DNA from 3 places in the Streptomyces sp. NPDC001816 genome. Region 2 is predicted to be linked to each of the others. Evidence: riboswitches for the same ligand, from Rfam matches in the RefSeq annotation. Region 2 holds a riboswitch; each other region holds the start of a gene.
What was found. Region 2 has a riboswitch for thiamine pyrophosphate ahead of thiO (glycine oxidase ThiO). Riboswitches for the same ligand answer to the same signal wherever they lie in the genome.
Positions count from the first base shown of each region.

Region 1: it holds a riboswitch for thiamine pyrophosphate, as region 2 does, so the genes downstream of both, thiC (phosphomethylpyrimidine synthase ThiC) here and thiO (glycine oxidase ThiO) in region 2, are expected to answer to the same signal.
Region 3: it holds a riboswitch for thiamine pyrophosphate, as region 2 does, so the genes downstream of both, ACFYZZ_RS30145 (thiamine ABC transporter substrate binding subunit) here and thiO (glycine oxidase ThiO) in region 2, are expected to answer to the same signal.

Region 1 covers NZ_JBIATY010000006.1:257,500-267,784, reverse strand. Annotated here, with positions in the region: gene ACFYZZ_RS23015 (SsgA family sporulation/cell division regulator) at 1-218, shown strand, start outside; gene ACFYZZ_RS23010 (YibE/F family protein) at 326-1,765, opposite strand; TPP riboswitch at 1,846-2,019, shown strand; gene thiC (phosphomethylpyrimidine synthase ThiC) at 2,012-3,796, shown strand; gene ACFYZZ_RS23000 (hypothetical protein) at 3,877-4,893, shown strand; gene ACFYZZ_RS22995 (hypothetical protein) at 4,946-6,049, shown strand; gene ACFYZZ_RS22990 (hypothetical protein) at 6,052-6,915, opposite strand; gene ACFYZZ_RS22985 (metallophosphoesterase) at 7,098-8,174, opposite strand; gene ACFYZZ_RS22980 (LacI family DNA-binding transcriptional regulator) at 8,561-9,673, opposite strand; gene hisC (histidinol-phosphate transaminase) at 10,105-10,285, shown strand, end outside.
Region 2 covers NZ_JBIATY010000011.1:119,301-129,585, reverse strand. Annotated here, with positions in the region: gene ACFYZZ_RS32890 (DUF4396 domain-containing protein) at 1-397, opposite strand, end outside; gene ACFYZZ_RS32885 (deoxyribonuclease IV) at 461-1,366, opposite strand; gene pknB (Stk1 family PASTA domain-containing Ser/Thr kinase) at 1,401-3,341, opposite strand; gene ACFYZZ_RS32875 (thiazole synthase) at 3,435-4,229, opposite strand; gene thiS (sulfur carrier protein ThiS) at 4,233-4,445, opposite strand; gene thiO (glycine oxidase ThiO) at 4,442-5,602, opposite strand; TPP riboswitch at 5,600-5,711, opposite strand; gene ACFYZZ_RS32860 (NAD(P)/FAD-dependent oxidoreductase) at 5,917-7,149, shown strand; gene ACFYZZ_RS32855 (Rv2175c family DNA-binding protein) at 7,273-7,638, shown strand; gene thiE (thiamine phosphate synthase) at 7,729-8,376, shown strand; gene metF (methylenetetrahydrofolate reductase [NAD(P)H]) at 8,503-9,426, shown strand; gene ACFYZZ_RS32840 (hypothetical protein) at 9,483-10,285, shown strand, end outside.
Region 3 covers NZ_JBIATY010000009.1:225,244-235,528, forward strand. Annotated here, with positions in the region: gene ACFYZZ_RS30105 (hypothetical protein) at 1-359, shown strand, start outside; gene ACFYZZ_RS30110 (TetR/AcrR family transcriptional regulator) at 367-984, opposite strand; gene ACFYZZ_RS30115 (ATP-binding protein) at 1,171-1,764, shown strand; gene ACFYZZ_RS30120 (hypothetical protein) at 2,751-3,287, shown strand; gene ACFYZZ_RS30125 (hypothetical protein) at 3,305-3,772, shown strand; gene ACFYZZ_RS30130 (beta-propeller fold lactonase family protein) at 5,019-5,885, shown strand; gene ACFYZZ_RS30135 (hypothetical protein) at 6,353-6,520, shown strand; gene rlmN (23S rRNA (adenine(2503)-C(2))-methyltransferase RlmN) at 6,646-7,752, shown strand; TPP riboswitch at 7,799-7,906, shown strand; gene ACFYZZ_RS30145 (thiamine ABC transporter substrate binding subunit) at 7,989-9,062, shown strand; gene ACFYZZ_RS30150 (ABC transporter permease) at 9,104-10,285, shown strand, end outside.

The DNA.
Region 1 (10,285 bases), on a different contig from region 2:
CACCCGTCGACTCCGAGGTGCTGGGCGAGGTGCTGATCCGGCTTCAGGTCGGCGGCGACCAGGCCCTGTTCCGTTCCTCGGCTCCGCCGCTCGTGGCCTTCCTCGACCGCACGGACAAGCTCGTACCGCTCGGGCAGGAGGGCGCGCTGGCCGACTTCGACGCCCATCTCGACGAGGCCCTGGACCGCATCCTGGCCGAGGAACAGAGCGCCGGCTGAGGTGTTGCGGCAACGGGGCGCCCAGCGCTCCGCCATGCCGCGTGCAGCTGTGCAGGAACGCTTCTTCAATGGGCTCCGGCCTCCGCCGGGCTCCCTTGAAGAAGCGTTCACCGCTTCCGGCGCCGGCCCCTGCCGCCGCGTGCCGGAGCGGGCAGTGCCCCGGTGGGGGCCGCCGCGTCCGGTGCCGGCCGGTCGGCCGACACCACCAGGGCGGCCAGCGCGGTGGTGACCGGGACGGAGGCGACCAGACCGATCGAACCCACCAGCGTGCGCACGATCTCCTCGGCCACCAGCTCGCTGTTGGCGACCGTGCCCACGCTGCTCTGGGCGATCGAGAACAGCAGCAGCAGCGGCAGCGCGGCACCGGCGTAGGCGAGGACGAGGGTGTTGACCACCGAGGCGATGTGGTCGCGGCCGATCCGGATGCCCGCCCGGTACAGCCCGCGCCAGCCCATCGCCGGATTGGCCTCGTGCAGTTCCCAGACCGCCGACGTCTGGGTCACCGTCACATCGTCCAGGACACCGAGCGAACCGATGATGACGCCGGCCAGCAGCAGACCGCTCATGTCGATCGACGGGTACAGGCCGTGGATCAGACCGGTGTTGTCGTCCGTGTTGCCGGTGAGCGCGGCCCAGTCGATGAACTCCGAGCCGAGGATGCCGATCAGCAGCAGGGAGGCCAGCGTGCCGAGCACCGCCACCGACGTACGGGCCGACAGTCCATGGCACATGTAGAGCGCGATGAGCATGATCGCGCTGGCCCCGACGACGGCCACCAGCAGCGGATTCGAGCCCTGCAGGATCGCGGGCAGGATGAAGAGCGTCAGCACCAGGAAGCTCACGGCCAGCGCGACCAGCGCCATGACACCGCGCATCCGGCCCACCACCACGACGGCGAGCGCGAAGATCCCCGCGAGCAGTGCCATCGGGAACTTACGGTTCACATCGGTGACGGAGTACTGCAGGTTCTTCGGCGCCGAGGGCTCGTAGGCGACCACGACCTTCTCGCCCTCCTGCAACTGCCGCGTCTGGTCCGGCTGCACGATCTCGGTGAACGTACGGCCCTGGTCGTCGCCGGTGTCGACGCGGATCGTCGCCTTCCTGCAGGTACCTTTCGCCTGCTGCTGCGCCGAGTTGCCCTCGGCGGTGGAGGTGTCGCCGGTCGCGGTGCCCCCCGAGGCGTTCACCGACTTGCAGCTCACCTCGACCACCTTGGTGACCGTGGCCTGCTGTGTCTGGCGGTCGAAGCCGACGCCCGTGCGCTCGTGCGGCGGGGCTCCCCCGGGCCAGAGCACCACCAGACCGACCACGACCGCGGCCGCGAACGGGATCAGGATCGCCGCGATGACCTTGCGCAGATGCTTGGAGACGGGCGCGGCGGGTCCATGGCTGTGGCTGTGCCCGTGCGAGTGGCCGTGTCCGGTGCCCGGGCCGTGCCTGTCCCCATCCCCGTGGCCGTGCCCGTGGCCGTCATGGCCGTGTTCGCCGCCCTGTCCGGAGCGGCCTCCGCGCGGCGGTTCGGAGGAAGGGTACGGGTACTGCTCCATGGGGGTCACCGCCAGATCATCGCAAGAACGCCAGGGGCCCTCTGTTCACCGCGCCCGAATTGACGCTAGCGTGGAGGCACCTTTGCACACGCGGGAGCTCGGAGCACCGGGCTGAGAGGACGCTGACCTCCGTATTCGCGATGTTTCACGTGGAACGTGGTTTCACGGGAAACATCGGCAGACGGAAACCGCTGCGTCGACCGCCGAACCTGTTACCGGGTAATGCCGGCGTAGGGAGTAGGTCTCATGACCAACAAGGACGCACGCACGCCTGCCTCCGTTCAGGACGAGAAGTCCCAGGAGGCCGGGAAGTCCATCGGCTGGCACAAGGCGTACGTCGAGGGCACCCGCCCCGACCTGCGCGTGCCGGTCCGCCAGGTGCACCTCACCAACGGGCAGTCGGTCACGCTGTACGACACATCAGGCCCGTACACCGATCCACTCGTCGACACCGACGTCCGCAGGGGTCTGTCGCCGCTGCGGGAGAACTGGATCATCGCCCGCGGCGACACCGAGGAGTACGCCGGCCGTCCCGTCCGCCCCGAGGACGACGGGATCAAGCACACCTCACCGCGCGGCGGGCTGCGCAACCTGGACGCGGTCTTCCCCGGACGTCCGCGTCAGCCGCGCCGAGGCCGTGACGGCACGGCGGTCACACAGCTCGCGTACGCCCGCCGCGGCGAGATCACGCCCGAGATGGAGTTCGTGGCCCTCCGCGAGAACGTTGATCCCGAGGTGGTCCGCGAGGAGATCGCGGCGGGCCGCGCGGTGCTGCCGGCCAACGTCAACCACCCGGAGATCGAGCCGATGATCATCGGCAAGCGGTTCCTGGTGAAGGTCAACGCCAACATCGGCAACTCCGCGGTCACTTCCTCCATCGAGGAGGAGGTCGAGAAGATGACCTGGGCGACCCGTTGGGGCGCCGACACGGTCATGGACCTGTCCACCGGCCGCAACATCCACACCACCCGCGAGTGGGTGCTGCGCAACTCCCCCGTCCCCATCGGCACGGTGCCGCTCTACCAGGCGCTGGAGAAGGTCGACGGCAGGGCCGAGGAACTGACCTGGGAAATCTACAAGGACACGGTCATCGAGCAGGCCGAGCAGGGCGTGGACTACATGACCGTCCACGCGGGCGTGCGCCTGCCGTATGTGCCGCTCACCGCCAACCGCAAGACCGGCATCGTCTCGCGCGGCGGCTCGATCATGGCCGCGTGGTGCCTCGCGCACCACAAGGAGTCGTTCCTGTACGAGAACTTCGAGGAACTCTGCGAGATCCTCGCCGCCTACGACGTCACGTACTCGCTCGGCGACGGCCTCCGGCCGGGCTCGATCGCGGACGCCAACGACGAGGCACAGTTCGCGGAGCTGCGGACGCTCGGGGAACTCAACCGGATCGCCAGGCGTTTCAACGTACAGACCATGATCGAGGGCCCGGGACACGTCCCGATGCACAAGATCAAGGAGAACATCGACCTTCAGCAGGAGATCTGCGATGAGGCTCCGTTCTATACGCTCGGCCCGCTGACCACGGACGTCGCCCCCGCGTACGACCACATCACCTCCGGCATCGGTGCCGCGATGATCGCCTGGTGGGGCACGGCGATGCTCTGCTACGTCACGCCCAAGGAGCACCTGGGCCTGCCCAACCGTGACGACGTCAAGACCGGCGTCATCACTTACAAGATCGCCGCCCACGCGGCCGACCTCGCCAAGGGACACCCCGGTGCGCAGGAGTGGGACGACGCGCTGTCCGACGCCCGCTTCGAGTTCCGGTGGGAGGACCAGTTCAACCTCGCCCTGGACCCGGACACGGCACGGGAGTTCCACGACGAGACACTGCCGGCCGAGCCCGCCAAGACGGCCCACTTCTGCTCCATGTGCGGGCCGAAGTTCTGCAGCATGAAGATCTCGCAGGACATCCGCCGCGAACACGGCGGTACCAAGACCGAGATCGAGGAGGGCATGGCCCAGAAGTCGAAGGAGTTCGCGGCCGCGGGCAACCGCGTGTACCTGCCGCTGGCGGACTGACCCACGCGGGCGGGCGCTGCTCCTCGGGCCGGATGCCCGGAGAGCAGCGCCGGCGCCGGTCGGTGAGAAGGGGGTTGGGGATGGGACCCGTGGTGTTGCTGGAGACGACGGCTCCGGCACAGTCGCTGGTCTGGCAGGACGACAGTCTGGTCGACCTGGTGGGCGGCCGTGCCTGGAGCGCCGCCGGTGTGGAGCATCGGACGGTCACGGGATACGGACCGGTGTTCGACCGAAGCGTCGTCTCCTCCTCCGGCCGCTACAGCGTCGTCTACGCCGAGCGCGGGACCAGGGCTCTGCTGGTCCGGGGATCGCGCGTCGTCCGTGAGCTGACGCGCAGCATTTACCACGCCGACGACTTCGACTACCCCGTCGCGCTGGGAGTTCTGCCGGACGGGCGAGAGATCCTGGTTCACTGCCCGGAGGAGTACAACGTCCTCCACATCGAGGAGGCGGAGTCGGGCAAGCGCCTCACTTCGGGCCCACGTGGAGACAAGGACGTTTTCCACTCCCGGCTGTCGGTGAGTCAGGACGGCAGGCATCTCCTCGTGGCCGGCTGGGTGTGGCATCCGTACGGCATCGCCGAGGTCTTCGATCTGCAGGCCGCGCTGACGGACCCGGCCGCACTGGACGGGCCCGGAGTGCTGCCGATGGAGCCGGGCATCGACGCCGAGGTGGAGTCAGCGTGCTGGCTCGGCCGTGATCGCCTGGTGGTTGCGACCGGCGAGGAGTTCCTCGATGACGAAGAGGTGCCTGCTCTGGGCCCTCGGGAGCTCGGTGTCTGGTCCCTGTCCGAGCGTCGATGGATGCACCGGAGCCAGGTCGATTTCAAGGTCGGCACGCTGCTCGCGGGGGGGGGGGGGGGCAGCAGAGTCGTCTCACTGCACGGGCATCCCCGGCTGATCGACATCACCACCGGCGCAGTCCTGGCGGAATGGCCGGAGGTGGATGTGGCACGCCGGGAAGGAGCCTACGGGGTCACCCATGTCCCGACCCCGGTCGCGGCGCTGCATCCCGACGGCACCCGCCTGGCGGTTGCTCAGACGGGAAGCATTGCGGTGATCCAGTTGCCGGATCCCGACGACGGACAGGCACCGTAACGGAAGGAACACGATGCCGCCCGGGGCTCACAAGATCCCTAAGGTCTTCCGTGTGGGTGGGATCGATGTTGCCAACGGGGTGGTCGGTGCGGTCATCGGCATGGTGTTCGCGGTGCTGTTCCAACAGCCCCTGCAGGACGCGTGGTTCCGGATGCGCAGACGCTCGGCGAGTGCGCTGCGCGGTCTGAGGGGCCGGGAGGAGTCGGGACCGGCGTGGCGGACGTTCTCGCTCGGGCCCCTGCAGACCTCGGCACTGATCGTGGAGGGAGACGGGGAGACTCCGATCCCGGCGGAGACGATCTTCGTACACGTGCTCGACGAAGACGTCCGGCTCCCGGCGGACATGAAGCCTTGGCGGGACGAGATAGCCGCCGAGAGCGAACACCTGCGCGCCGAGGGGCGTACCCCCCTGTGGAACGGGCCGCGTTATGCGGTCGAGTCGTTCGACATCTCCCGCACGTCACTGGACGAGACGCCGGAGGTGCATCTGCGACTGCGGCCGACCGACTACTACACGTTCCTGGCGGCTCAGCAGCTCGACCGTCGGCTGCCGGACGGTGCGACCCCGCGGTCGCGATACCTGGATCCCGAGCAGCCCCTGGCCGCCCCCGCGTTCCTCCAGTGCAGCTTCGCCGTCAACGTCGCCGTGGTCACCGCCGACGACATGCTCGTGGTGAGCCGTCGCAGCGAGCGGGTCAGGATGGCGCCCGGCGTGTGGAACTCCTCGGTCAACGAGGGGCTGTCCCGGCACATCGACTCGTCGGGACGGAGCGCGCCGGACCTGCACGCGGTGTGCCGTCGGGGAATGCGTGAGGAACTGGCCCTGGAGGCGCACGAGTACACACTCGACCTTCTGGCGTTTGTCCTGGACGTCGACAAGCGCCACTGGAGCGGCCACTACTTCGCCAGGCTCAAGGAACTCAGAAGTTCTGACCTCCAGGCGCGGATGAGCAGGGGTGTGGCGGACCGCTGGGAGCATCAGACGATCGACTATGTGCCGTTCCGTCCGGCGCCCGTCATCAAGTACCTGCTCCGGGAAGACCGTGTCCACCGCTGGGCGCCGCTGGCGCCCGCGTTGTTCCACCTCGCTCTCGTGCACGCCTACAGCCGCACGTCCGTCGAACGCGTCGAGGCGCAGATCGTCCGGCGGCTGTAGCCTCACTCCGGCTGGTGTTCCGGGCCGCCGAAGTCGGGGCTCGTGTAGTCCGGGCTGGTGAAGCTCGGGCGGCCGGAGGCGGAGCCGTCGTCGGGGCTGCTGAAGCCGGGGCGGCCGTAACCCAGGCGCGGCATACGGCCGGTCGGAGCCGGCGGGGCTGTGGGGTGCAGGGTGGCCGCGCCGGGCTGGGCGAGCGCGTTCCGCAGGAACGGCAGGATGCCGCGCTCCAGCAGGGCCTCCCGCCAGGCCTCTCTGGCCCTGGCCACCTCCGCGCTCGCCGCGTCGTGGGTCCCGGCTTCCGCCGCGGCGCTGTTGCGCAGGGCGGTGAGCAGCAGCCCGACCGCGGCGACGAGGATCGCGGCCGCGGCCACGGCGCCGAACACCCAGCCCGCGGTGAGCATGGTCTGGGCGAAAGCCTGGCCGGGAGCCAGCATTCTCAGGATGTAGCCGACGAGCAGGAAGATCGCCGCGGCGGTCCCGGCGAGGACGGGGGCCAGCACCGCGATCACGGCGATGGCGCCCGCCCCGGTCGTCTCGGCGGCCTCGCCGAGGCCGGTGGCGAGTCCCATCGCGTCCGCACCCGGTCCGGCGGAACCGGAATCGCGGGCGGCCGAGGGGGTGGACGGCGCCGGGTGGCGCAGTTCCTCGCGGACCTTCACGTAGTTCTGGTACTCGGCTGCCGCGGCCGCCGTGATCAGCGCGGTGGCGTCGAGGGCCATGGTGCGCAGTTGTTCGGGGTTCAGCCGCTGTCCGACAGCGGCCAGTTCCGGTCGGTGTGGTGCGGAGCGCAGCGCCTCATCGAGGATCCGCTCGAATTCCTGGCGGTCCTCGCTCAGCAGGTGCTGCGGAACGCTGTTCATGTGCATCCCCCGATGCTCCGTAGGGCTGGTGGCTCGCACGCCGGCGAGCCGTCGGGCAGAAACGGAGGGGAGCCTGCTACGGATAAGCCGATGGTAGAGCCGTGACGGCACGCGGTGACAGGGGGTTGCCGGAATTTGCGTGCCGACCTGCGTTCATCCGGTATGGGGCGCACCTGCCCCGCGAACGCTCAGATATCCAGGGGAAGTTGCTGGACCAGCAGCTTTCCGGCCATGGTCACGCCGCCGTCCATGGCGATGGCGAGTCCCTCGGCATAGACGTGCGGTCCCTCGACGACGGGTCCGCTGCCCTCTTCGTCGTCCTCGGATCCGACCTCGCCGAGGAGATACGGAATGGGACTGTGGCCGTGGACGATGCGGGTCCCGCCGTACGTGTCGAGCAGGGACCGTACGGCGTCGGCGCCGCCCTCGTCGCGGAAGGAGAAGCGCTTGGTGAACTTCCGGAACAGGTCCCAGCACTCGTCCGCGTCGTTGCGCGTGAGCGTCTCGCGGACCGTGTCGTTGACGGCCTCGATCGAGTCGCCGTAGTCGAGGTAGGCGGTGGTGTCGGAGTGCACGAGCAGGTAGCCGTCGACCTCCTCGACGGCGTCGAGGCGGGCCATCCACTGCAGGTGGTGGTCCTGGAGGCGGTCCATGTCGGTCTTCTGGCCGCCGTTGAGCAGCCAGGCCGCCTGGAAGGTGGCGGTGCCCGCGCCGGAGTTGACGGGGGTGTCGCCGAACCGCTTGGCGCCGAGCAGCAGCAGTTCGTGGTTGCCCATGAGGGCCTTGCAGTAGCCGCCGGCCGCGGCCGCCTCGGCGGACAGCCGCATCACCAGGTCGATCACGCCGATGCCGTCCGGGCCGCGGTCGGTGAAGTCGCCGAGGAACCACAGCCGGGCGGTGCCCGCGCACCACTGGCCGGAGGCGTCGATCAGCCCCTTCTCCCGCAGGGCGGCCACCAGCTCGTCCAGGTAGCCGTGGACGTCACCGACGACGTAGAGCGCGCCGGGGCCGGTCGTGGGCTCTGCGGCGGGGGCTGCGGGGGCCGGTTCGACGGGGACCTGGAGCGTGTCGCCGCGGTTGATGACGGGCAGGTCGCGCTGGGTGGGCGTGTAGCCCTCGGGGTAGGCCCCGTCCACGGACGGGAGGGCGTCGCCGGACTGGGCGTGGACGTACGGACCGGTCTCGTGGACGTACGCGGGTACCCGGAAGTCGCGCAACGTCGCCGTCCGCTCCACCTCGGGTCCCTGACCGGCCCCCTGAGTCATCAGACCCCTCCACCATCGCGCCGCAGCTGCACCGCTTCGGACTGCCTGGTCGCAGCGGCCCGCGGTGTCGTGGGCCCATCATAGGAATGCGCGTCGCGCCGTGTGATGACCCAGGGGTGGTGAATCAGAGCAAGACTCCAGTTCACCGCGGCTTTCGCCCCGTTTGGGCAGGGGTTCGACCGGCTGCCGGTCCTGCGCCGGCCGCACGGCTGGACGGCCGACCGACCTGTTTGGGGCCCGCGGAGCCGCGTGCCGCGAGGCGGCAGAGCCGTGGTGGCCGGATTCGGCTCCCCCCGAGGCCCCTCGGCCCCCGCGCCCGGCCGCGGCCGCGGCGGGTGAACCGATCGCGCCACCCGCCGGGCTCCCGCCTGCGCTCCCCCCCCCCGCTATCCCCTTTCCGGGGTCCGCGGTGGGCTGACGGTCGTGCGCGGGGGACGCCGCTGGGACGAGGTTCGCACGATCAGCTCCGTCGGTATCACCTGCTCGACGGGCTGGTCCGACTCGACGCCCTCGATGGCGTCGATGAGGAGCTGGACCACCGCGGTGCCGATCCGGCGCGGCTTCAGGGAGAGCGTGGTGATGGGCGGCTCGGTGTTGGCGTACACCGTGGATTCGCTGCAGCACACCAGCAGCAGGTCGTCCGGGACGCGCAGGCCGTAGCGGCGGGCGGCGGCGAGCAGGTCGGTGCCGTTGGGGTCGAAGAGACCGTAGACGGCGTCCGGGCGGTCGGGGCGGGCGAGCAGCCGGTCGGCGGCGACGGCGCCCGCGCACGGGTCGTGCGCCGGGTAGGCCTCGTAGACCGGGTCCTGGCCGACGCGCTCGCACCAGCGCAGGTAGGCCGTGGTGGACAGATGGGTGTACGTGTCCGTCGTCGTGCCCGTGAGCAGGCCGATCCGGCGGGCGCCCGCGGCGGCGAGGTGGTCCAGGATGCCGAGGACGGCGGCCTCGTGGTCGTTGTCGACCCAGGCGGTGACCGGGAGCGAGCCGGCCGGGCGGCCGTCGGAGACGACCGGCAGCCCCTGCCGGACGAGTTCGCTGACCACCGGGTCCTGGTCGGAGGGGTCGATGACGACCGTGCCGTCCAGGGCCACGTTCGACCACACGTCGTGGCGGGAGGTCGCGGGCAGGATGACCAGGGCGTAGCCACGGGCGAGCGCGGCCGAGGTGGCGGCCCGGGCCATCTCGGCGAAGTACGCGAACTCCGTGAAGGTGAAAGGTTCATCCCCGTACGTCGTCACGGTCAGGCCGATCAGTCCCGACTTGCCGGTACGGAGGGTGCGGGCGGCGGCCGAGGGGCGGTACCCCAGCCGGTCGGCGACCTCGCGGACATGGCGCCGGGTGGCATCCGGGAGCCGGCCCTTGCCGTTGAGGGCGTCGGACACGGTTGTGATGGAGACCCCGGCGGCGGCGGCCACGTCTCTGATGCCCGCCCGGCCCGGTCGACTGCCTCGACGTGAGGTTTCCGCGCGGCTCACCTGGTGCTTCCCTGCTGCTGTCATGGCGAGCCGATAGTAGGGCTCATGCGGTGGGGTAGTGCGGACGCATATGCACCCATTGGCAGGTACGTTTCTGCATGGTCATTACGGCTCAACTTCCTTGGAAAGCAAGGAAGTTGAGTGCTCTCATGGTAAGACGTGACGTGTCGACGCGCATGGGCCTGCCAAGTGCTCGATGTCTCGAAGAGGTCTCAACTCACCTGCACGGGTGATGCGCGCCACGGCGCGAGCCACCGGCGCGTAGATATATGTGCGGCGCGCCCCCCGATACGTACGCCTTCGTCTGGTGATGCCCCTGATGCCTGTGGGATCGATGAGGTTCGCCTCTTGTGGTGCCCCGCAGCTGTTCGCAGGGGCGCCGAATCCTCATAAGGTGTGGAGTATTGGAAGCCGGCGGCGTCGACGGGCCGCCGGTGGTCGCGAGGAGGACTGCGGTGAGCGAGACGAGCCCGAAGCTGCGCGCCGAGCTGGCGGGTATCCCCACGTACAAGCCGGGCAAGCCCGCCGCGGCCGGCGGGCCGGTCGCCTACAAGCTGTCCTCCAACGAGAACCCGTATCCGCCGCTGCCCGGTGTGATGGAGAGCGTGACCGCGGCCGCCTCCAACTTCAACCGCT
Region 2 (10,285 bases):
TCACCCCGTTGTCGATCAGCTCCATCACCACGATGGACAGGGTGTCCGCGGCCAGCGCCACCCGCAGGGCCGTACGGAAGTCGACACCGGCGCGCAGCACCCCGCGCAGCGTGAGCGAGTAGCCGAAGAAGAAGGCCAGCACGATCGCCAGCAGCATGGTCGGCAGGTTTCCCCATCCGAACGCCGTACCGACGACCATGCCCAGCACCTCGCCGATGGCGCAGCCGGTGAGGCAGTGCAGGGTGGCCCGGGCGGCCACGGACCAGGAGGCGGCGGGCGCGTGGTGGTGCGCGTGCGCTTCGTGCTGGTGGTGTTCGTGCGTGTCGTGCTGGTGGTGCGCGTGTGTCTCGTGCTGCTGGTGTGCTGCGTGCGCCTCGTGCTGCATGACGACCCCCATGTCAGGTAACGGTTCCTGCATCGAGCAAGAACCGTATACCCCCCAGGGGTATTCCCCAACAGGTTATCCGTCGCGCAGTTTCTTCAGTCGCTCCACATCCGCCGCGTGCCCCTCCTTGCCGCCGGGGGTCTCGATGATCAGCGGCACGCCCTCGGTCGCCGGGTGGGTCATCAGCGCCCGGAACGGGTCCTCGCCGATGTGGCCGGAGCCGATGTTCTCGTGGCGGTCCTTGTGCGCGCCGACCACGTCCTTGGAGTCGTTGGCGTGGATCAGCTTCAGCCGCCCCTCGCCGACGGTGTCGACCAGCAGGTCCAGGGTCTGGTGCATGCCGCTCGGCCCGGTCAGGTCGTGCCCGGCGGCGAAGATGTGGCAGGTGTCCAGGCACACGCCCAGCTTCGGATGGGCGTCCAGCGCCTCGAAGTACGGCCCGAAGTCCCAGGTCCGCGAGCACAGCGAGGCGCCCTGTCCGGCGGTCGACTCCAGCAGCAGGTACGGATCGTCGTCGTGGGTCAGCTCGTCCAGCAGCGGCAGCAGGTGCTCGCGCACCTGCCGCAGCGCCACGGCCCGCTCCCGCCCGCCGGTCGCGCTGCCGGTGTGCACGACGACGCCGAGCGCACCGATCTCCCGCCCGCGCCGCAGCGAGTGCCGCAGCGACTCCACCGACTTCTCCACGGTCGCCTCGGTGTGCGAGCCGAAGTTGATCAGGTACGGGGCGTGCACATACGCCGGGATCGACTCCTCGGCGCACGCCTGGCGGAACGCCTCGTCCTGCCGGGGGTTCCCGGCCGGTGTGGCCCACCCGCGCGGATTGGCGACGAAGACCTGCACGGTCTCCGCCTTCAGGTCATGGGCGTACGACAGGCCTACGGAGTGCAGGCCCCCGGCCACGGGGACGTGACCGCCGACGGGGTTGCGGGAGGGACCGGTTCCGGGGCTGCCGGAGAGGGGGCGGGACTGCTCGATGCTCACCCGTTCAGGGTGTCACGCGGCGCGCCGCCCCCGGTCACCGGATGGTGATCGTGATCGTCGACCCCTTGGGCGCCTTCTCGCCGCCGTCCACCGACTGCTTGCTCACGGTGTCGCCGAAGATCCCGAGCAGGCCCCGGTCCTTGTCGACCTGGAAACCGGCGTCCTCCAGCGCCTTCGTCGCATCGTCCACGCTGTCCCCGACGACGTCCGGCACCTCGATCATCTCCGGGCCCTTGGACAGCTTCAGCGTCACCGTGTCGCCCTCGGCGACCTGCTTGCCGCCGCTTTCCGGGTCCTGCTCGGCCACCTGACCCTTGTCGTAATCGGAATAGACCTGCTCGGTGGAGACGATCACCTTCAGGCCGGCGTCCTCCAGCTCCTGCTTGGCGTCGTCCAGGTCGTCACCGGTGACGTCCGGTACGTCGACCGGGTTGCCCTTGCTGACCAGGAGCGCGATCGCCGAGCCCGCATGCCGCTTGATGCCCGCCTCCGGGTCGGTGCTGATCACCGCGCCCCTGGGGACACTGTCGCTGAACGCCCGGTTGACCATGCCCGGTTCGAGACCGGCCGCCTTCAGCCTGGACTGCGCCTTGCCCAGCGGGACGCCGTTCAGATCCGGCACCTTCACGATCTCGGGGCCCCGGGAGACGACGAGCGTCACGGAGTCGTTGCTGCGGATCCGGGCCCCGGCGGCCGGGTCGGTGCCGATGACCGCGCCGCGCTCGACCGTGTCGCTGTACTCGAGCTCGACCCCCTTGACGTGGAGCCCGGCCGCCTTCAGCTTGCCCCGCGCCTGCTCCTCGGTCTTGGAAAGCAGCTGCGGGACCTTGGTGAACTGCCCCGAGTTGATGTACCAGACGCCGGCACCCACACCGAAGACCACCAGGATCGCGGCGATGAGGGTGATGAGCCCGCGCCCGGGCCGCGCCGACCGTCGTCGGGACGCGACGGGCGGGCTGTCCAGCCGACTGGTGTGCTGGACGGCCGCCGCAGGGTCCTCGTCCTCGTTCACGGGCAGCAGCCGGGGCACGGTCAGCGAGCGCGGGATCACGCTCGTACGGTCCGCTGAGATGTCGCGGTGCTCGTGCTCCGCCGACAGCGCCTGCGGCGGCAGCGCGTCCAGCTGCTCGGCGCTCAGAGCGGCCCGCGCCCGCAGCACCTGGCCGAGCAGCGCCGCCGCGTCCTGCGGCCGGATGTCCGGGGTGCGCGCGGTGGCCGAGGCCACCAGCTCGTCCAGCTCGTACGGCAGCCCCGGCACCAGTGCCGAGGGTGGCGGCACGTCCTCGTGGATGTGCTTGTACAGCACCTGCGCGGGGGAGTCCCCGGAGTGCGGCTTGCCGCCGGTCAGCATCTCGTAGAGCACCACACCGCACGCGTACACGTCGACGCGCGGGTCGGCGGTGCCCTGCTCGATCTGCTCCGGCGCGAGGTACGACACGGTCCCGAGCACGGCACCCGTCGTGCTGGTCACGGTGTCCACGGACCGCACCAGCCCGAAGTCGGCGACCTTCACCCGGCCGTCGTCCCCTATCAACACGTTCTCGGGCTTCATGTCCCGGTGCACGAACCCGGCCCGGTGCGCGGCGCCGAGCGCGGCCAGCACGGGCTCCAGGATGTCCAGCGCGGCCCGCGGCTGCAGCGCGCCCCGCTCGCGCAGCACGTCCCGCAGGGTGCACCCGGCGACGTACTCCATCGCCAGGTACACGTACGACCCGTCGGTCCCCTGGTCGAAGACCTGCACCACGTTGGGGTGGGCCAGCCGGGCGACCGACTTGGCCTCCCGGATGAACCGCTCCACGAACGACCCGTCGGCCGCCAGGGTCGGGTGCATCACCTTGAGCGCGAGAACGCGGTCCAGGCGGGTGTCCAGGGCCCGGTAGACCGTGGCCATCCCGCCGACCGCGATCCGCGCATCGACGCGATAGCGTCCGTCGAGCACCTGCCCGACGAGGGGGTCCTGAAGGGTCGTATCCACGCAGGCGAGTGTACGAGGAGTGACCGACAGTCCCGCCCGCTCGGCCGTTCCGGGGACGGAATGCAGCAGAGCTGTGACCCTGGTGGCACGCGGCTAGAACGCGGGGCGCTCCGGATCCAGGTGCGCGCGGCCCTCGGCCGGGGAGGAGGCCTCCGCGAAGTGCCTGCGCGGGATGCGCCCGGCCAGTCGGGCCAGCCGTCCCGCCTCCACCGCGTGCTTCATGGCGGCGGCCATCATCTCGGGCTCCTGCGCCCGCGTGACGGCCGAGGCGAGCATCACACCCGCACAGCCCAGCTCCATCGCCAGCGCCACGTCCGACGCCGTACCGGCCCCCGCGTCCAGGATCACCGGCACGCGCGCGTGCTCCACGATCAGCTGGAAGTTGTGCGGGTTGCGGATCCCCAGCCCGGAGCCGATCGGCGAGCCCAGCGGCATCACCGCCGCACAGCCCACGTCCTCCAGCTTCCGCGCGAGCACGGGGTCGTCGTTGGTGTACGGCAGCACCGTGAACCCGTCGTCGACCAGCGTCTCCGCCGCCTCCAGCAGCTCCACCGGGTCCGGCAGCAGCGTCCGCTCGTCGGCGATGACCTCCAGCTTGATCAGGTCGGTGCCCAGCGCCTCCCGGGCCAGCCGGGCGGTCAGCACGGCCTCCCCGGCGGTGAAACAGCCCGCCGTGTTCGGCAGCACCCGGATGCCCAGCTTCTCCAGCACCGACAGCACCGAGCCGTGCACCGTGGGATCGACCCGCCGCATGGCCACCGTGGTCAGCTCCGTGCCGGAGGCGACCAGCGCCCGCTCCAGCCCGTCCAGGCTCGGTGCGCCGCCCGTACCCATGATCAGCCGGGAGCCGAGGGCCACACCGCCGAGGACGAAGGGATCGTCGGCCATGGGTCAGCCTCCTTGGACGGCGGTGAGGACTTCGACACGGTCGCCCTCGGTGAGGGCCGTGGTCGCCCACTGCGCGCGCGGGACGACGGTCTCGTTGACGGCGGCGGCCACCCCGGACGGCGCCCTGGTGAGGGTCTTCACGAGGGCGTCCAGCGCGGTGCCGGGGGCGACCTGGTGGCGCTCCCCGTTCACGGAGATGGTGACGGAGATGTTCATGCGGGCTGCTCCACGAGTGCGGCGCCGAAGCGCTCCGGCGTGAACGGACGGGCCTCCTCGGGCAGTTCACCGCCGACCAGCAGCTCCGCCAGCACGTCCCCGGTGACCGGCGTGAGCAGCACCCCGTTGCGGTAGTGCCCGGTGGCCAGCAGCAGCCCGTCGAGCCCGGACGGGCCGAGCAGCGGCGCGTTGTCCGGGGAGCCGGGGCGCAGCCCCGCCAGGGTCTCGGTGAGGGGCAGCTCGGTGATCCCCGGCACCAGCTCATGTGCGTCGCGCAGCAGTTCGTACACGCCCCCGGCGGTGACGGTCGTGTCCCAGCCCAGCTCCTCGCTGGTGGCGCCGACGACCAGCTCGCCGTTCTCCCGGGGCACCAGGTAGACATGGCTGCCGCGCACCATCGCCCGCACGGTGCGGCTCAGGAAGGGTGCGTACCGGCGCGGCACGGTCAGCCGCAACACCTGGCCCTTCACCGGCCGCACGGGGGGCAGTACGTCGTCCGGGACGCCCGCCAGACGCCCGCTCAGGCTGCCGCCCGCGAGGACGACCCGCGCCGCGCTCAGCGTGGCGCCGTCCGCCGTGGTGACCCCGGTGGCCCGGTCCCGGACGACGTCGAGCCGCTCGGCCCAGGACCGGTGGAAGACCACCCCGGCCCGCTCGCACGCGGTCACCAGGGCCGTGGCCAGCCGCCTCGGGTCGATCTGGTGGTCACCGTCGACCCGCAGCCCGCCGCGCACCCCGGGCGCGAGCATCGGCTCCAGACGCCGGCACTCCCGCCCGGACAGCCACTGCGACTCCAGGCCCGAACGCTGCTGGAGCGCGTGCAGTTCGCGCAGGTGGGCGCGGTCGTCGGCGTCGAGCGCGACGGCGAGCGTGCCGCAGCGGCGGTAGCCGAGGTCGTGGCCGGTCAGCTCGGTCAGCTCGGCCGCGAAGTCCGGGTAGCGGCGGGCGGACTCCAGGTTCAGGGCGAGCAGTGTCTCCTCGCCGTAGTACAGCTCGGAGACCGCGGCCAGCATCCCCGCCGCGACCCGTGCGGCCCCGCCGCCGGGCTCGGGGTCCACCACGGCCGTGGCGAGCCCGCGCTGCGCGGCCCGCCAGGCCGTGACCAGGCCGATGATTCCGCCCCCGATGACGAGGACGTCGGACGTACGTGACGACATGGGCGTCCAGCCCCTCCCTTCGCCGGCATGACCCGGATCAGGTTCGTACGGTCGGAGGCCGCCAGCCTCCCTCTCAGCCCGGTGCGTCCGGGCTCCCGCGAGTGCTTGTACGGTGGCCACCCTAGCCCGCAGCGCTCGTCACCCGTAAGGGAGCCCCGGTCGTCCATGGCAGAGATCTGGGCCGATTACGCGGGCGGCGACGTCGTGCGCGGCCATTTGGTCGGCACCCGGCCGGGCGCCGGGACCAGCGTTGTGGAACAGATCACCGAGCACGCCCACTGACTGACGAATTATCAGTTGTCTATGGTGATCGGGTGAGCGAGCAGACAGCACGACAGGGCACGTCACAGGGGCGGCGCGTGGTCGTCGCGGGCGCGGGCATGGCCGGGGTGCAGACCGCGGTCGCCCTGCGCGAGCAGGGCTTCACGGGCACCGTCACGCTGATCGGCGCCGAGCCCCACCAACCGTACGACCGGCCGCCGCTGTCCAAGGCCGTGCTGCTGGGCAAGGCCGAGGGCTCCGCCTTCGACGTCGACTTCGAGTCGCTCGGCGTCGAACTGCGGCTCGGCTGCGAGGTGCTGGGCGTGCGCCCCGGCGACCATGAGCTGGACACCGAGGCCGGGCCCGTCCCGTACGACGTGCTGGTCCTCGCCACCGGCGCCGAACCGATCACGCTGCCGGGCACCGAGGGCGTGCCGGGCGTACACCTGCTGCGCACCCTGGACGACGCCGAGCGGCTGCGGCCGGTGCTCGCCCGGCAGCACGCCATCGTGGTCGTCGGCGCCGGCTGGATCGGCGCCGAGTTCGCCACGGCGGCCCGTGAGGCCGGCTGCGCGGTGACCGTCGTCGAGGCCGCCGACCGGCCGCTCGCGGGCGCGCTGCCGCCCGAGGTGGCCGCCCCGATGGCCGCCTGGTACGCCGACAGCGGCGCCGAGCTGCGCACCCACGCGCGCGTGGAGCGCGTCGAGCCCGGCGCGGTGCTGCTCGCGGACGGCACGCGGCTGCCCGCGGACGCCGTCGTGGTCGGCATCGGCGCACGCCCCGCCACCGCCTGGCTGGCCGGCTCGGGCATCGAGGTGGGCGCGCACGGCGAGGTCGTGGCCGACGCCCACCTGCGCACCTCCGTCGAGGACGTGTACGCGGTAGGCGACTGCGCCTCCTTCCCCTCGGCGCGGTACGGCACCCGGCTGCTGGTCCACCACTGGGACAACGCCCTGCAGGGCCCGCGTACGGTCGCCGCGAACATCCTGGGCGAGACCCCCGTGGTCTACGACCCGGTGCCGTACTTCTGGTCCGAGCAGTTCGGCCGCTTCGTCCAGTACGCCGGCCACCACCCCGCGGCCGACCGCATGGTGTGGCGCGGCGACCCGGCGAGCCCGGCCTGGACCGTCTGCTGGCTGCGCGAGGACCGGCTGGTGGCCCTGCTGGCCGTGGGCCGGCCGCGTGATCTGGCCCAGGGCCGACGCCTGATCGAGGCGGGCCGCCGGATGGACGCGACCGCACTGGCTGACCCCGGACGGCCCCTGAAGGATGCCACGGCCGGCTGATCAGCGCCCTGGGGGACAGCGCCCCGAAAGGGGCGCGGGGAACTGCGCGACCAGCCACAACGAACCCGCAGACGACGCACGACCGATCGCGGCCGAACCAGCGGAGCGCCTACGCTTGTCCCTGTGACCGAGATTGACGCAAAGATCGATGCTCTCGTCCCCGCCTGGCTCACCCTCCCCGACATCGCCGAGATGCTCGACGTCGAGGTGACACGTGTGCGGCAGCTGGTCAAGGAGGGCCAGCTCATCGCCGTACGCCGAGGTGAGAACCGGGCGCTGCACGTCCCCGCCGCCTTCATCGACGGGGACAAGGTCGTCAAGGGCCTGTCCGGGACCCTGACGCTGCTGAGGGACGACGGCTTCACGGACGAAGAGATGATCGAGTGGCTCTTCACCCCCGACCCGACCCTGCCCGGCACCCCCGCACAGGCCCTGAGCGAGAATCGCGGCACGGAGGTGAAGCGCCGCGCCCAGGCGCTCGCCGTCTGAACCGACCCGCACCAGGGGTGGCGTAGGGGCTCCGGCCCGTACGCCACCCGCTCGCCCGCCCATGGACACCGACGACGGGGGGACCCACGCATGTCCGACACCGCCCGCAGCAGCCTCGCCGAGGCCCGCCTCTACCTCTGCACGGACGCCCGCCGCCGGCAGGGCGACCTGGCCGAGTTCCTGGACGCGGCCCTGGCCGGCGGTGTCGACATCGTGCAGCTGCGCGACAAGGGGATGGAGGCCGCCGAGGAGCTGGAGCATCTGGCGGTCTTCGCCGACGCCTGCGCCCGGCACGGCAAGCTGCTCGCGGTCAACGACCGGGCCGACGTCGCCCACGCCGCCTCCGCGGACGTGCTCCACCTCGGCCAGGGCGACCTCCCGGTCCCCGCGGCCCGCGCGATCCTCGGCGGCGACGTCCTGATCGGCCGCTCCACGCACGCCGAGTCCGAGGCCGCCGCGGCCGCCGTCCAGGAGGGCGTGGACTACTTCTGCACCGGCCCGTGCTGGCCCACCCCCACCAAGCCCGGCCGACACGCCCCGGGCCTGGACCTGGTCCGGTACACCGCCGCCCTGGGCACCGACCGCCCCTGGTTCGCGATCGGCGGCATCGACCTCGGCAACCTGGACGAGGTACTGGACGCGGGGGCCCGCCGGGTGGTCGTGGTCCGCGCGATCACCGAGGCCGACGACCCCGGAGCTGCCGCGGCGGAGTTCGCGAAGCGACTGCGCCAGGCCTAGCTCCGGACCAGGGTCTGTCCACTTTCTGTCCACGTTTTTGTCCAAGGGGTGGACAGGAACCCGGCAATTCGGGCAAATTACCGGTACTCGGTTGGGGGACCGCCCGCCCCTGGCTAACCTGCCGGTATGGCCCTCGGAACCGCATCCACCAGGACTGATCGCGCACGCACCGTGCGCGAGATCCTCGCCACCGGCAAGAAGACGTACTCGTTCGAGTTCTACGCGCCGAAGACCCCCAAGGGCGAGCGGAACCTGTGGAACGCGCTGCGGAGGGTCGAGGCGGTGGCCCCCGACTTCGTCTCGGTCACCTACGGTGCCGGCGGCTCCACGCGCACGACGACGGTCAAGGAGACCCAACAGATCGTCGTGGACACGACGCTCACCCCGGTCGCCCACCTCACCGCGGTCGACCACTCCATCGCCGAGCTGCGCAACATCATCGGCCAGTACGCGGACGCCGGCATCCGCAACATGCTCGCCGTCCGCGGCGACCCGCCCGGCGACCCGATGGGCGACTGGGTCGCGCACCCGAGCGGCCTGACGTACGCGGCCGAACTCGTGCGGCTCATCAAGGAGTCGGGCGACTTCTGCGTGGGCGTCGCCGCCTTCCCGGAGATGCACCCGCGGTCCGTCGACTGGGACACCGATGTCGCGCACTTCGTCGACAAGTGCCGTGCGGGCGCCGACTACGCCATCACGCAGATGTTCTTCCAGCCGGAGTCGTACCTGCGGCTGCGCGACCGGGTCGAGGCCGCGGGCTGTGACACCCCGGTCATCCCCGAGGTTCTACCTGTCACCAGCGTGAAGATGCTGGAACGGCTGCCCAAACTCAGCACGGCGCAGTTCCCGGACGCCCTGAAAGAGCGGATCCTCACAGCGAAGGACGATCCGGCGGCGGTACGCTCCATCGGTATCGAGTTCGCCACGGAGTTCTGCGCACGGCTGCTGGACGAGGGAGTGCCCGGACTGCACTTCATCACCCTGAACAACTCCACGGCGACCCTGGAAATCTACGAGAACCTGGGCCTGCACCACCCCCCGCAGGCCTAGACCGGCCGCACCGCGATACGACACACTGCGTAGCGGTCACTGGGAGAGGGGCGTACATGGGCTGGACGGTCCTCTACATCGCGTTCGGCATCGTCGCACTGTGGTTGCTGGGCGAGGTGCTGCTGCAGTACAAGGCACGGCTGCGCTGGCGGCTGCTCGCCTTCGTCGGCTTCCTCGGTGTCGTGGTCGGCGTGCTCATGCCGTCCGTCATCGTGATCGGTGGGGGCGCGATCGCCTTCGCGATCGGGCAGACCTACGTCACGCTGTCCTTCCGCCGCGGCTTCGCCGCAGGCTGGGCGATCAAACATCCCGACGCCGAGGCCGAGGGCGGGGGCAGCAAGCGCCGCCGCGGCAAGGCGGACCGCCACGACCCGAGCCTGGAGGTCTCCGACCTGGAGGCCGCCGAGGGCGAGGAGCCGGACGCCGACTACCGCCGTGACCAGCTGGCCTACGGCGACGACGACTACGACCGCGACGACGTCTTCACCCCGGGCCGCCCGACCGACCCCACGGCCGCCGAGGCCACCACCGTCTACGAGCCCCAGCCCCTCCCGGACGACACGGGCTCCTACGGCGTCTACGGCGACACCGCCTACGCGGGCGCCGCCCAGGCCCAGGCGCAGGCCGCCGAGCAGAACTACGCCTACGACTACTCGGGCTACGCCCAGCAGGGCTACGGCTACGACACCGGCGGCCAGCAGCAGGGCTACGCCAACTACTCCGACCCGTACGTCGGCACCCAGTCCTACGGCGACACCTCGTACGGCACCGGCTACGACCAGCAGCAGTACGCCCAGCAGGGCTACGGCCAGGACCCGTACGCCACCGGCGGCTACGGCGAGACCCCGGCCGGCGGAGT
Region 3 (10,285 bases), on a different contig from region 2:
TGCCGCTGGTGCTGATGCTGCATCCGCGTGAGCACTACGACATGGCTGACCTGCCCGATGAACTGGCAGCCGAACTGGGGGTGTTGTCCACTCACATCGTCCGCCATGTGCAGGCCCTGCCGTACATTTCGCGAGCCCACGTCTACCGCATCGGAGACGGAGGCGCGCACCTGCACATCTGGTTCTTCGCCCGGCCCGAGGGACAGGCACAGCTGTACGGATCATGGATGCCGGTCTGGGACGATCTGCTGCCGGAATACCCGGCAGATGTTGCAGAGACAGATGCGGCGATCGTGGCAGACGCGTTGGTCGCCTCCTACGGAGGTCGTCGCTCAAGGGTGACCGACGACGACAGATGACGACGGGTCAACTGCCGTTCTGCTTCACCCCCGAGGCGTGCCATCCGGGTTCCAGGCTGTCGAGGAGGGCGCGGAAGGCCTGGTCGGCGTGGTCCCAGTGGCCGTCCGCCAGCGGGGCGATCAAGAGGCCGAGGGTGGCGTCGGCCAGGAGGGTGGCCTGGGTACGGGCTCGCTCCTGGCCCATGCCGAGGTCGCGGAAGACGGAGGTGAGCAGGGCCGTCCATTCGGTGACGATGTCGCGCATGACGGGCCCGTAGCGGTCCGGGTGAAGCACGCCGGCGCTCAAGATCTCGAGATAGAGAGGAAAGGTGGCGCGTACACCGGGGTCTCTGAACTGCTGCCACACCTCCTCCATGAAGCGGCGCAGGCCCGCAGGGCTCGTGGGCGGGCCGACGGTCTTCAGCACTTCGCGGGCGCGCAGGAGGGGCCGGCGCTCGTAGATGGCGAGGGCCTCGGCGATCATCCGTTCCTTGCTGCCGAAGTAGTACAGGAGCATGCGGTCGCTCGTGCCCAGGGCCTTGGCCAGCGGGCGCAGGGACAGGTCCGCGAGGCCGTTGCGCATCACGTACTCGCGGACCCGGTCGAGAAGGTCGCGCCGCTTGGCCGGATCGGGCGGGCGAGGCATGCAGGCTCCTGGGTGCGTGAGGCTACGACTTCCATCTGTCCGTTATCGCACTTTTGGGTAGGTCTTTACCGTAACAGCCGCTTCATGTATATTTTAGGTGTAGCGACTGCTACATGCGGCTCCTGGCCCACGCCAGGCACATTCACCGGCGGAACCTCCGCCACCTGCCCAGAAAGGACAGATCTCATGGTCATCCAGGCCATCGGCCACGCCATCGGCTCTCGCCGGGGAGATCGGTCCTCTCATGCCACCGGATCCTCGTGGCTCGCCAGGCAGTGGGCCCTCTGGTCCCGCACGCTCGCGCCGCTGCGACCGCTGGATGCGCCGCGCGGCCGCGCCACCGTCTGGGACGCCTCCTGGCCCCTGCGGCGGGAACTGACCTCGGCGCGCCGAGCCCGGCGTCTGGTGACCGCGCAACTGGGCGACTGGGCGCTGGACGACCTGGCCGACACCGCCGAGCTGCTGGTCAGCGAACTGGTCACCAACGCCCTGCGGCACACGCGCGGCCCGCTCAGGCTCAACCTGCGGCTGCGTGACTCCCGCCTGCTGTGCGAGGTCGAGGACACCGAGCCCTCCGGTCCCGTACATACCGTGGCCGACCCGGACGCGGAAGGCGGCCGCGGCACCGAACTCCTCGACCTGCTCGCCGATGCCTGGGGCAGCATCGAGACAGGGACGGGCAAGACCATCTGGTTCGAGCTGCAAGCCGAGGAGCACTCTGTGAGCGGCTCTATGGGCGACTCTGTGAGCGGCACGCATACCGTGACGATGGCGGCCTGAGGAAGCGTGGGGCGAGTGATCATGGCCCCGTAAGCTTCCGGCGCGTCGGGCAGTCTGTGGACCTGCCCGACGCTGACGGCGGTACCTTGCCGTCATGACTCGCAACCGAAAGGGCAATGCCGCGTAGGCGCCCATCCGCTGTACGGGGCGATCTTCCCGTACGGACCTCAATCCCCTACATCCGCTACCGATATCCGGCGATCAAGGGGCTGTCCGGCTCTTGTGGAGCTCACATTCGCAGGCTGGAGCATGCGCGTTACTGGCAAGGGGCTACCGCCAAAGCCTTCTGGCACTGGACGGCCCTGGCTCACGGCCCGCTGAAGAGGATCGCTGACCCCTTCACTTCCACCAGGTGCGGTGATCCAGAGTGCGGGTGCGACCCGGGCTACCCACGCGATCACCTCGAAGAGGTCATGCACGCCTTGCCCAAGAAGTCGGCACGGGAGCTGCGGAAGCTCGTATGGGATCTCGACTGCAAGATTCTGAAGCGCGCCAGGGTCGTCCGCGCCGACTCTCCTGATATTGCCTGGTGGCGAGATCAGCTCTAGGCGCTACGGATCAGAAGGTGCCCGTGCCCCTGCTGTGCCCGATCTACCGGGAACTGACGGGGAACCACGGCGATTGACGAACAGCGCACATGACAACGGCCCCCGACCGATTTACCTGGTCAGGGGCCGTTCACCTGCTGTGGGTGTGAGATTTGAACCCACGGTGACTCGCGCCACGACGGTTTTCAAGATCGCTCGGGGGCTTGACTCGCCCATTGAGACTCCACCGACCGCGCGACCCTCACCTGCCGTCTGTGGGCCATGCCGGTCATTCTCTCGGCTGTTCGGGGGAGCGCGGACTCACCTCCGGCGCGCGGTCCGCCCCGGGGGGCACCAGTTCTTCCGAGCGTGGGCGCTTGGCCGCCCAGCTTGAGAGCGACAGCGGGGCACGGCCGCCGGGCATGTCCCCGCACATAGAACAGGAGAAGACGGATGCTCATGCGAGCGGCTCGTGCGGTCTGGCGCCGGGGGATGCCGGCGGCGGTGGTGGCAGCGACGGCGGGGGCGGTCGGCCTGGCCGGGGCGAGCCCTGCCACGGCCGCCCAGACCGCAGTGAACTGCCCCACCAACGACCTGCAGACCGCGATCAACAACGCCAGCTCGGGGGACACACTGCTGGTGCGGGGGACCTGCACCGGCAACTTCGTCATCGACAGGAACCTGACCCTGATCGGTCGAAGGGGCGCGGTCCTGGACGGCAACCAGACCGGCTTCACCGTGAGGATCAACAGCGGCGTCCAGGCGCAGTTGACAACCCTGACCATCACCAACGGCAGAGCCGACAATGGCGGCGGCATCGCCAACCTCGGCGGCACACTGACCGTGACCCGCTCCACCGTGCGCAACAACACCGCGACCAACAATGGCGGCGGCATCAACAACGAGTACCCCGGCACGATGACGCTGAATAACTCCACTGTGCGCAACAACGCTGCGGGGAACCCGCCGGCGGGATCATCAGCAACAGCGCCCTGACGCTGAACGGCTCCACAGTGAGCGACAACACCGGGAACAATGACGTCGGCGGCATCTACAACTACGGCGGGACACTGACCGTGAATCGCTCCATCGTGCGCGACAACACCTCCGCCGCCTCCGACAGCGGCGGCATCTTCAACTACTACGGCAGCACGGCGACGCTGAGCTACTCCACGGTGCGCAACAACACCGCGTTCCACGACGGTGGCGGCATCGAAAACCTGGGCACGATGACGCTGGCCCACACCACAGTACGCGGCAACACCGCTGGCAACGACGGCGGCGGGATTGCAAACGAGGGGGGCGGCTCGACGGCGCTGACCAGCTCCACGGTGGAGCGCAACACCGCGAACGGCGGCCCCAACAGCGGTGGCGGCATCTTCAACGGCGGCGGCACGGTGACACTGGACGGCTCCAGCGTACGCAACAACACACCGGACAACTGCGCCCCGGAGAACACCATCTCCGGCTGCATCAACTGACCTCCCCGCATCCGTCGGCAGACCGGCGAGAACACCACGGCGCACCAGCGGCCCGCCGGGGCCACCCGGGATCCCGCCTCGGGTGGCCCCAGCATCGGTGCGATGGCAGTCGGGCCGGGGAGCTGGCGAGGCGACGCGGTGCCATCCGCCTCTGGCATCAACGACAGCAGGCATGGGCACACCGGCGGCCTATCGCAGCCATCCCCTCCTGTAGGTACCACGGGCGGCCTGACCATTGGTCGAACTCCTATGACGGTGGTCAGTGCGAGTGCTGTACAGCACGGAAGTACAGCAACCGCTGCGGCCACAACCGACCGCCACCAGCCCCAGACGACCGGCTGACGTGCTCGGCAGACTTCAGCGACCGTCGTGCCCATAGTTCGCATCGAGGGGCTGTGGCACGGTCCGCGGGCCGTGCCACTATCGTGCCAGAACGGACGGGGCCTCACGGGGAACCGCGGTAGGGCACGGCACTCAGCGCCAGACGCGCCCGAGACGGCAAAGCCGCCGGTCACCCGAGCATCTGCCCAACCTCGCTCCTAAAGCGGTGGTCGGCCGACGAGGCCGGTGGCGGTACAGCAGCGAAGTACAGCACCACAGCAACCGCCCCCGTCCGGCAGCGTCCTCGTAGAGCCGTAGCGCGACCGGTATCACCTTCACCGACCGATCCACATAGAGCTACGGACCAGAAGTTGCCCGTGCCCCAGCCGTGCCCGATAGAGCGGGAAACCACGGGGAACACCGGGCAGTCGCGGTAGCCGGACACGAGAACGGCCCCCGACCAAACACTCAGGTCAGGGGGCCCTTCTCACTGCTCATCGAGCGGAGGCGGTGGGATTTGAACCCACGGTGACATCGCTGCCACGACGGTTTTGAAGACCGTGTGCGGCTTGACCCACCTTTGAGCTCCACCGACCCAACCTCCTACCAGCCGACCCGGTGACGTTGGCTACTCGTTCGGTCGTGTCTGCCTGGCTGGGCGCCGAACTGACTTGACGATGCGATCCGTAGCCACTGGACCAAGACACAGCAGCCCAGTCAGGAGATGCGTATGCAGACCATCCGGGACGAGTGCACCCATGTTCCCGAACGACGCTCGAACAAAAGGTGGAGGCCGGCACGACTTGCGCGGCGAGCATGGGTCGCTGGGGCCCTGGCGGCACTGGGCACCGCGCTGCTGCCCGGTCTCGCCCCGCAGGCCTCGGCAGGCCAGGACTCACACGGGCATGACAGCGACCCCGCCTACGTGGTCAACCGCCTCGACGACAGCGTGTCGGTGATCAACACCCAGAATAACCGGGTGGTCGGGACCATCGGCGTCGGCGACAACCCGTACGAGGTGGCGGTGGACGTGCCTCGTGCCCACGCCTACGTGACCAACGTCGCCAACGACAACGTGTCGGTGATCGACACCAACACGAACACGGTGGTCGGGTCCCCCATCCCGGTCGGCAACGGCCCGTTCGGGATTGCGGTGGACGTGACCCGTGCCCGCGCCTATGTGGCCAACGACTTCGACAACACCGTGTCGGTGATCAACACCAACACGAACACGGTGGTCGCATCCATTCCCGGTTTCAACGTCCCGCTCGAAGTGGCGGTGGACCCGGCCCGCGCCCGCGCCTACGTGACCAACGAAGGCAACAACACGGTATCGGCGATCGACACCAACACGAACACGGTGGTCGCGACCATTCCCGTCGGCGGAGACCCTGAAGGGATCGCGGTAGACACCACCCGCGCCCGCGCCTACGTGGCCAACACCGACGACGACAACGTGTCGGTGATCGACACCACCAGCGACCAGACGATCGGATCCCCCATCCCTGTCGGCGACGGTCCATTCGGCGTGGGGGTAGACCCGCGCAACCCCCGCGCCTACGTGACCAACTTCGCCGGCGACTCCGTGTCGGTGATCAACACCATCACGAACACGGTGGTCGCGACCATCCCCGTCAGCAACCCGAGCGAGGTGGCGGTGAACCCGACCACCGACCGCGCCTACGTGACCAGCTTCCCCGACGACACAGTCACGGTGATCAACACCAGAAACAACCGGGTGGTCAGGACCATCGGCGTCGGCAACGGCCCGGTCGGAATCGCCGTCTTCTAGTCCGTCTTCAGCCAATCGCGGGTGCACACCGGCGCATGGCACTGCGGATCGGCGCCGTGAAGACCTCAGCGACCGTCCCGCCCATAGTTCGCATCGAGGGGATCCCTACAACGACGCCGGACGGAGGCGTACACCAGCGCCTCTGTCCGGCCGTCGCACCAGTCGACGACAGCAGCCGGAACGGCCACGGATCGAACTCCTGAAGCGGTGGTCCGCTGCGGGAGGCGCCGACGGCAACACCCGCGGACGACGACGACCCGTGGCAGCTCGTTGCAGGGTAACGGAGAGCTGTGGGGTGACCGAGGCGTCATGATTTACCGATGGATGAGTACGCCTGGCCCACGGGCCCTGAAGCGCCGGCCGCTGACGCGGTCCGGTCGAGCTGGGCGGCGACCGTCGGGGCCCTGCCTGTAGGAACCCGGATCACCGGCGTCATCGGTCGCCAGCCCTTCGGGATCTTCATGCGTATGGAAGGCGTACCGAACGCCATAGCGCTGGCGGAGATCACTGCCATGCCGCACGGGATGGACCTCCCGGCTCTCGGGGCCTTCGTCAGTGGGGAGGTCGTCTGGCACGCCGCCCACAACCACCAGGTCAAGGTCCGGCTCGACGAGTGGCTGGCAGCCGACGAGTGATCGCCTCTGGGCCGTCCCTGGGCCGTCCGAGGCCGCTCAGCAGCGACCAGTGACGCCTACTAACGACAGTCGTAGCGAGCGACACCCCCAGGTCACCCAATTGGATCTGCGACACTGGTACAGCCATGCCTAAGCCCGGAGAACTCACTTTCGTAGCCCCGCGCGGAGCCAAGAAGCCGCCGCGGCACCTTGCCGACCTCACGCCCGCCCAGCGCAAGGAGGCGGTGGCCGAGGTCGGGGAGAAGCCGTTTCGCGCCAGGCAGCTCTCGCAGCACTACTTCGCGCGGTACGCGCACGACCCCGAGCAGTGGACCGACATCCCGGCCGGTTCGCGGGACAAGCTGCGCGAGGCGCTGTTCCCGGAGCTGATGAGCGTCGTACGGCATCTGTCGACCGACGAGGGGACCACGCGCAAGACGCTGTGGCGGCTGTTCGACGGCACGCTCGTGGAGTCGGTGCTGATGCGGTACCCGGACCGGGTGACCATGTGCATCAGCTCGCAGGCCGGGTGCGGGATGAACTGCCCCTTCTGTGCCACCGGGCAGGCGGGGCTCGACCGGAATCTGTCCACCGCCGAGATCGTCCATCAGATCGTCGACGGCATGCGGGCTCTGCGGGACGGTGACGTGCCCGGTGGGCCTGCGCGGCTTTCCAACATCGTCTTCATGGGCATGGGCGAGCCGCTCGCCAACTACAACCGGGTCGTGGGGGCCATCCGCGCGCTCACCGATCCCGCGCCGGACGGGCTCGGGCTCTCGCAGCGAGGGATCACCGTCTCGACGGTCGGGCTCGTGCCGGCCATCCACCGGTTCGCCGACGAGGGCTTCAAGTGCCGGCTCGCGATCTCCCTGCACGCCCCCGACGACGAGCTGCGCGACACCCTCGTCCCCGTGAACACGCGGTGGAAGGTGCGCGAGGTGCTGGACGCCGGGTTCGAGTACGTCGAGAAGTCCGGGCGCCGACTGTCGATCGAGTACGCGCTCATCCGCGACATCAACGACCAGGCCTGGCGCGGTGACCGGCTCGGGCGGCTGCTCAGGGGCAAGCCCGTGCACGTCAACCTGATTCCGCTGAACCCGACGCCGGGGTCCAAGTGGACCGCCTCGCGGCCCGAGGACGAGAAGGCGTTCGTGGAGGCGATCGCCGCCCACGGTGTGCCGGTCACCATCCGGGATACGCGCGGGCAGGAGATCGACGGGGCGTGTGGTCAGCTCGCCGCCACCGAGCGGTAATCTGGCTGCGTTCGATTACGTCTTATCCGAGTCTCATCACATCTTCATATTCCGACAGGGGAGCGCCACAGCGCTGAGAGTGCGGCAAGCGGGCCGCAGACCCTCTGAACCTCGCCCAGGTCATTCTGGGTAGGAAGTTCGGTCACCACTCATGCTGTTGCGCCCTGCCCGGGTTCTTCTCAGAAGGACCGGGCAGGGCCGCGTTCTTCCTGGCCAACCCCCAGGAGGACACTCACGTGCACACCAAGACCCTCGTGGCCGCGGCGGTCGGCCTCGGCCTGCTCACCTTGTCCGCGTGCGGATCGACGGACACCAAGGGCTCGGCGGACTCCAAGACCGTCACCCTCGTCAGCCACGACTCGTGGCTCGTGTCGAAGAAGGTGCTCAAGGACTTCGAGAAGCAGTCCGGCTACAAGGTCCGGGTACTGCCGGGCGGCGACGCCGGCCAGGCCGTCAACAAGGCGATCCTGACCAAGGACAACCCGCAGGGCGACGTCTTCTTCGGCGTCGACAACACCCTGCTGTCCCGGGCTCTCGACAACGGGCTGTTCCAGTCCTACGAGGCGAAGGGCCTCGGCACCGTCGGCGCCGACTACCAGCTCGACCAGGACAAGCACCGGGTCACGCCCGTCGACTACGGCGACATCTGCGTCAACTACGACAAGGCCTACTTCAGCGAGCACAAGCTGACCCCGCCGCAGACCTTCGCCGACCTCGCCAAGCCCGCGTACAAGAACCTCCTCGTCACCGAGAACGCGGCCACCTCCTCGCCCGGCCTCGGTTTCCTGCTCGGCAGCGCCGCGCAGTACGGCGACAACGGCTGGCAGGACTACTGGAAGAAGCTCAAGGCCAACGGCGTCAAGGTCGTCGACGGCTGGGAGCAGGCCTACCGCCAGGAGTTCTCCGGCTCGTCCGAGGGCAGGAAGGCGGGCGGCGACCGGCCGCTCGTGGTGTCGTACGCCTCCTCCCCGCCCGCCGAGGTGATCTACGCCAAGAAGCGGCCCAGCACCGCCCCGACCGGCGTCGCGACCGGCACCTGCTTCCGGCAGATCGAGTTCGCCGGGCTGCTGAGCAACGCGAAGAACACCAAGGGTGCCAAGGCGTTCATCGACTTCCTGCTCTCCAAGGAGTTCCAGCAGGACATGCCGCTGAACATGTTCGTGTACCCGGTGGTGCAGGGCGCCGCGGTGCCCGACGACTTCACGAAGTACGGGCCGGCCGCCAAGGACCCGGAGACCATGGCCCCCGGCAAGATCGCCGCCAACCGCGACCAGTGGGTCAAGTCGTGGACGTCGCTCGTACTGAAGTAGCCGAGGGACGAACGCGCGGGAGCGCGGCGCGGCTGGGGCTCATGGCCCTGCCCGTCGCGTTCTTCGCCGTCTTCTTCGCCTGGCCCGTCGCCGCGATCGTCGCGCGCGGGCTGAAGGTGGACGGCGCCTGGCAGTTCGGGCGGATGGCGGACGTCGTCACCCAGCCGGACATCCGGCACGTGCTGTGGTTCACCTCCTGGCAGGCGCTCGCCTCCACCGCGCTCACCCTGCTGCTCGCCCTGCCCGCCGCCTATGCCTTCGCCCGCCTGGACTTCCCGGGCAGACAGCTGCTGCGGGCCGTCGTCACGGTCCCGTTCGTGCTGCCGACGGTCGTCGTCGGTACGGCGTTCCTCGCGCTCGTCGGCCGCGGCGGGCTCCTCGACGACCTGTGGGGCGTACGGCTCGACACCACTGTGTGGGCGATCCTGCTGGCGCACGTCTTCTTCAACTACGCGGTCGTCGTCCGCACGGTCGGCGGACTGTGGGCCCAGCTCGACCCGCGGCAGGAACAGGCCGCCCGGATGCTCGGCGCGTCCCCGCTGCGGGCCTGGCGGAAGGTGACGCTGCCCGCCCTCGCACCCGCCGTGGCCGCCGCCGCGCTGATGGTGTTCCTGTTCACCTTCACCTCCTTCGGCGTGGTGCAGATCCTCGGCGGGCCCACCTTCTCCACCCTCGAAGTGGAGATCTACCGCCAGACCTCAGAGGTCTTCGACCTGTCCACGGCCGCCGTCCTCACCCTCGTCCAGTTCGTCGCGGTGGGCGCGATCCTCGCCGTGCACGCGTGGACGGTGCGGCGCCGGGAGACCGCCCTGCGGCTCGTCGACCCGAAGGTGACCGCCCGCCGGCCGCGCGGCGCCGGGCAGTGGGCGCTGCTCGCCGGGGTCCTGGTCACCGTCGCCCTGCTGCTGGTCCTGCCGCTCGCCGTGCTCGTGCAGCGCTCCCTGGACGCGCCGGGCTTCGGCTACTACCGGGCGCTCACCGACTCCGACGGCGGCACCTTCCTCGTGGCGCCGCTGCACGCCGTGTGGACCTCCCTCGAGTACGCCGTCGCCGCCACCGCCGTCGCCGTGCTGATCGGCGGACTCGCCGCCGCCGCGCTGGCCCGCAGGGACGCCGGACGGTTGGTGCGCGGCTTCGACGCGCTGCTCATGCTGCCCCTCGGCGTCTCCGCCGTGACCGTCGGCTTCGGCTTCCTCATCTCACTGGACCGGCCCCCGCTGGAC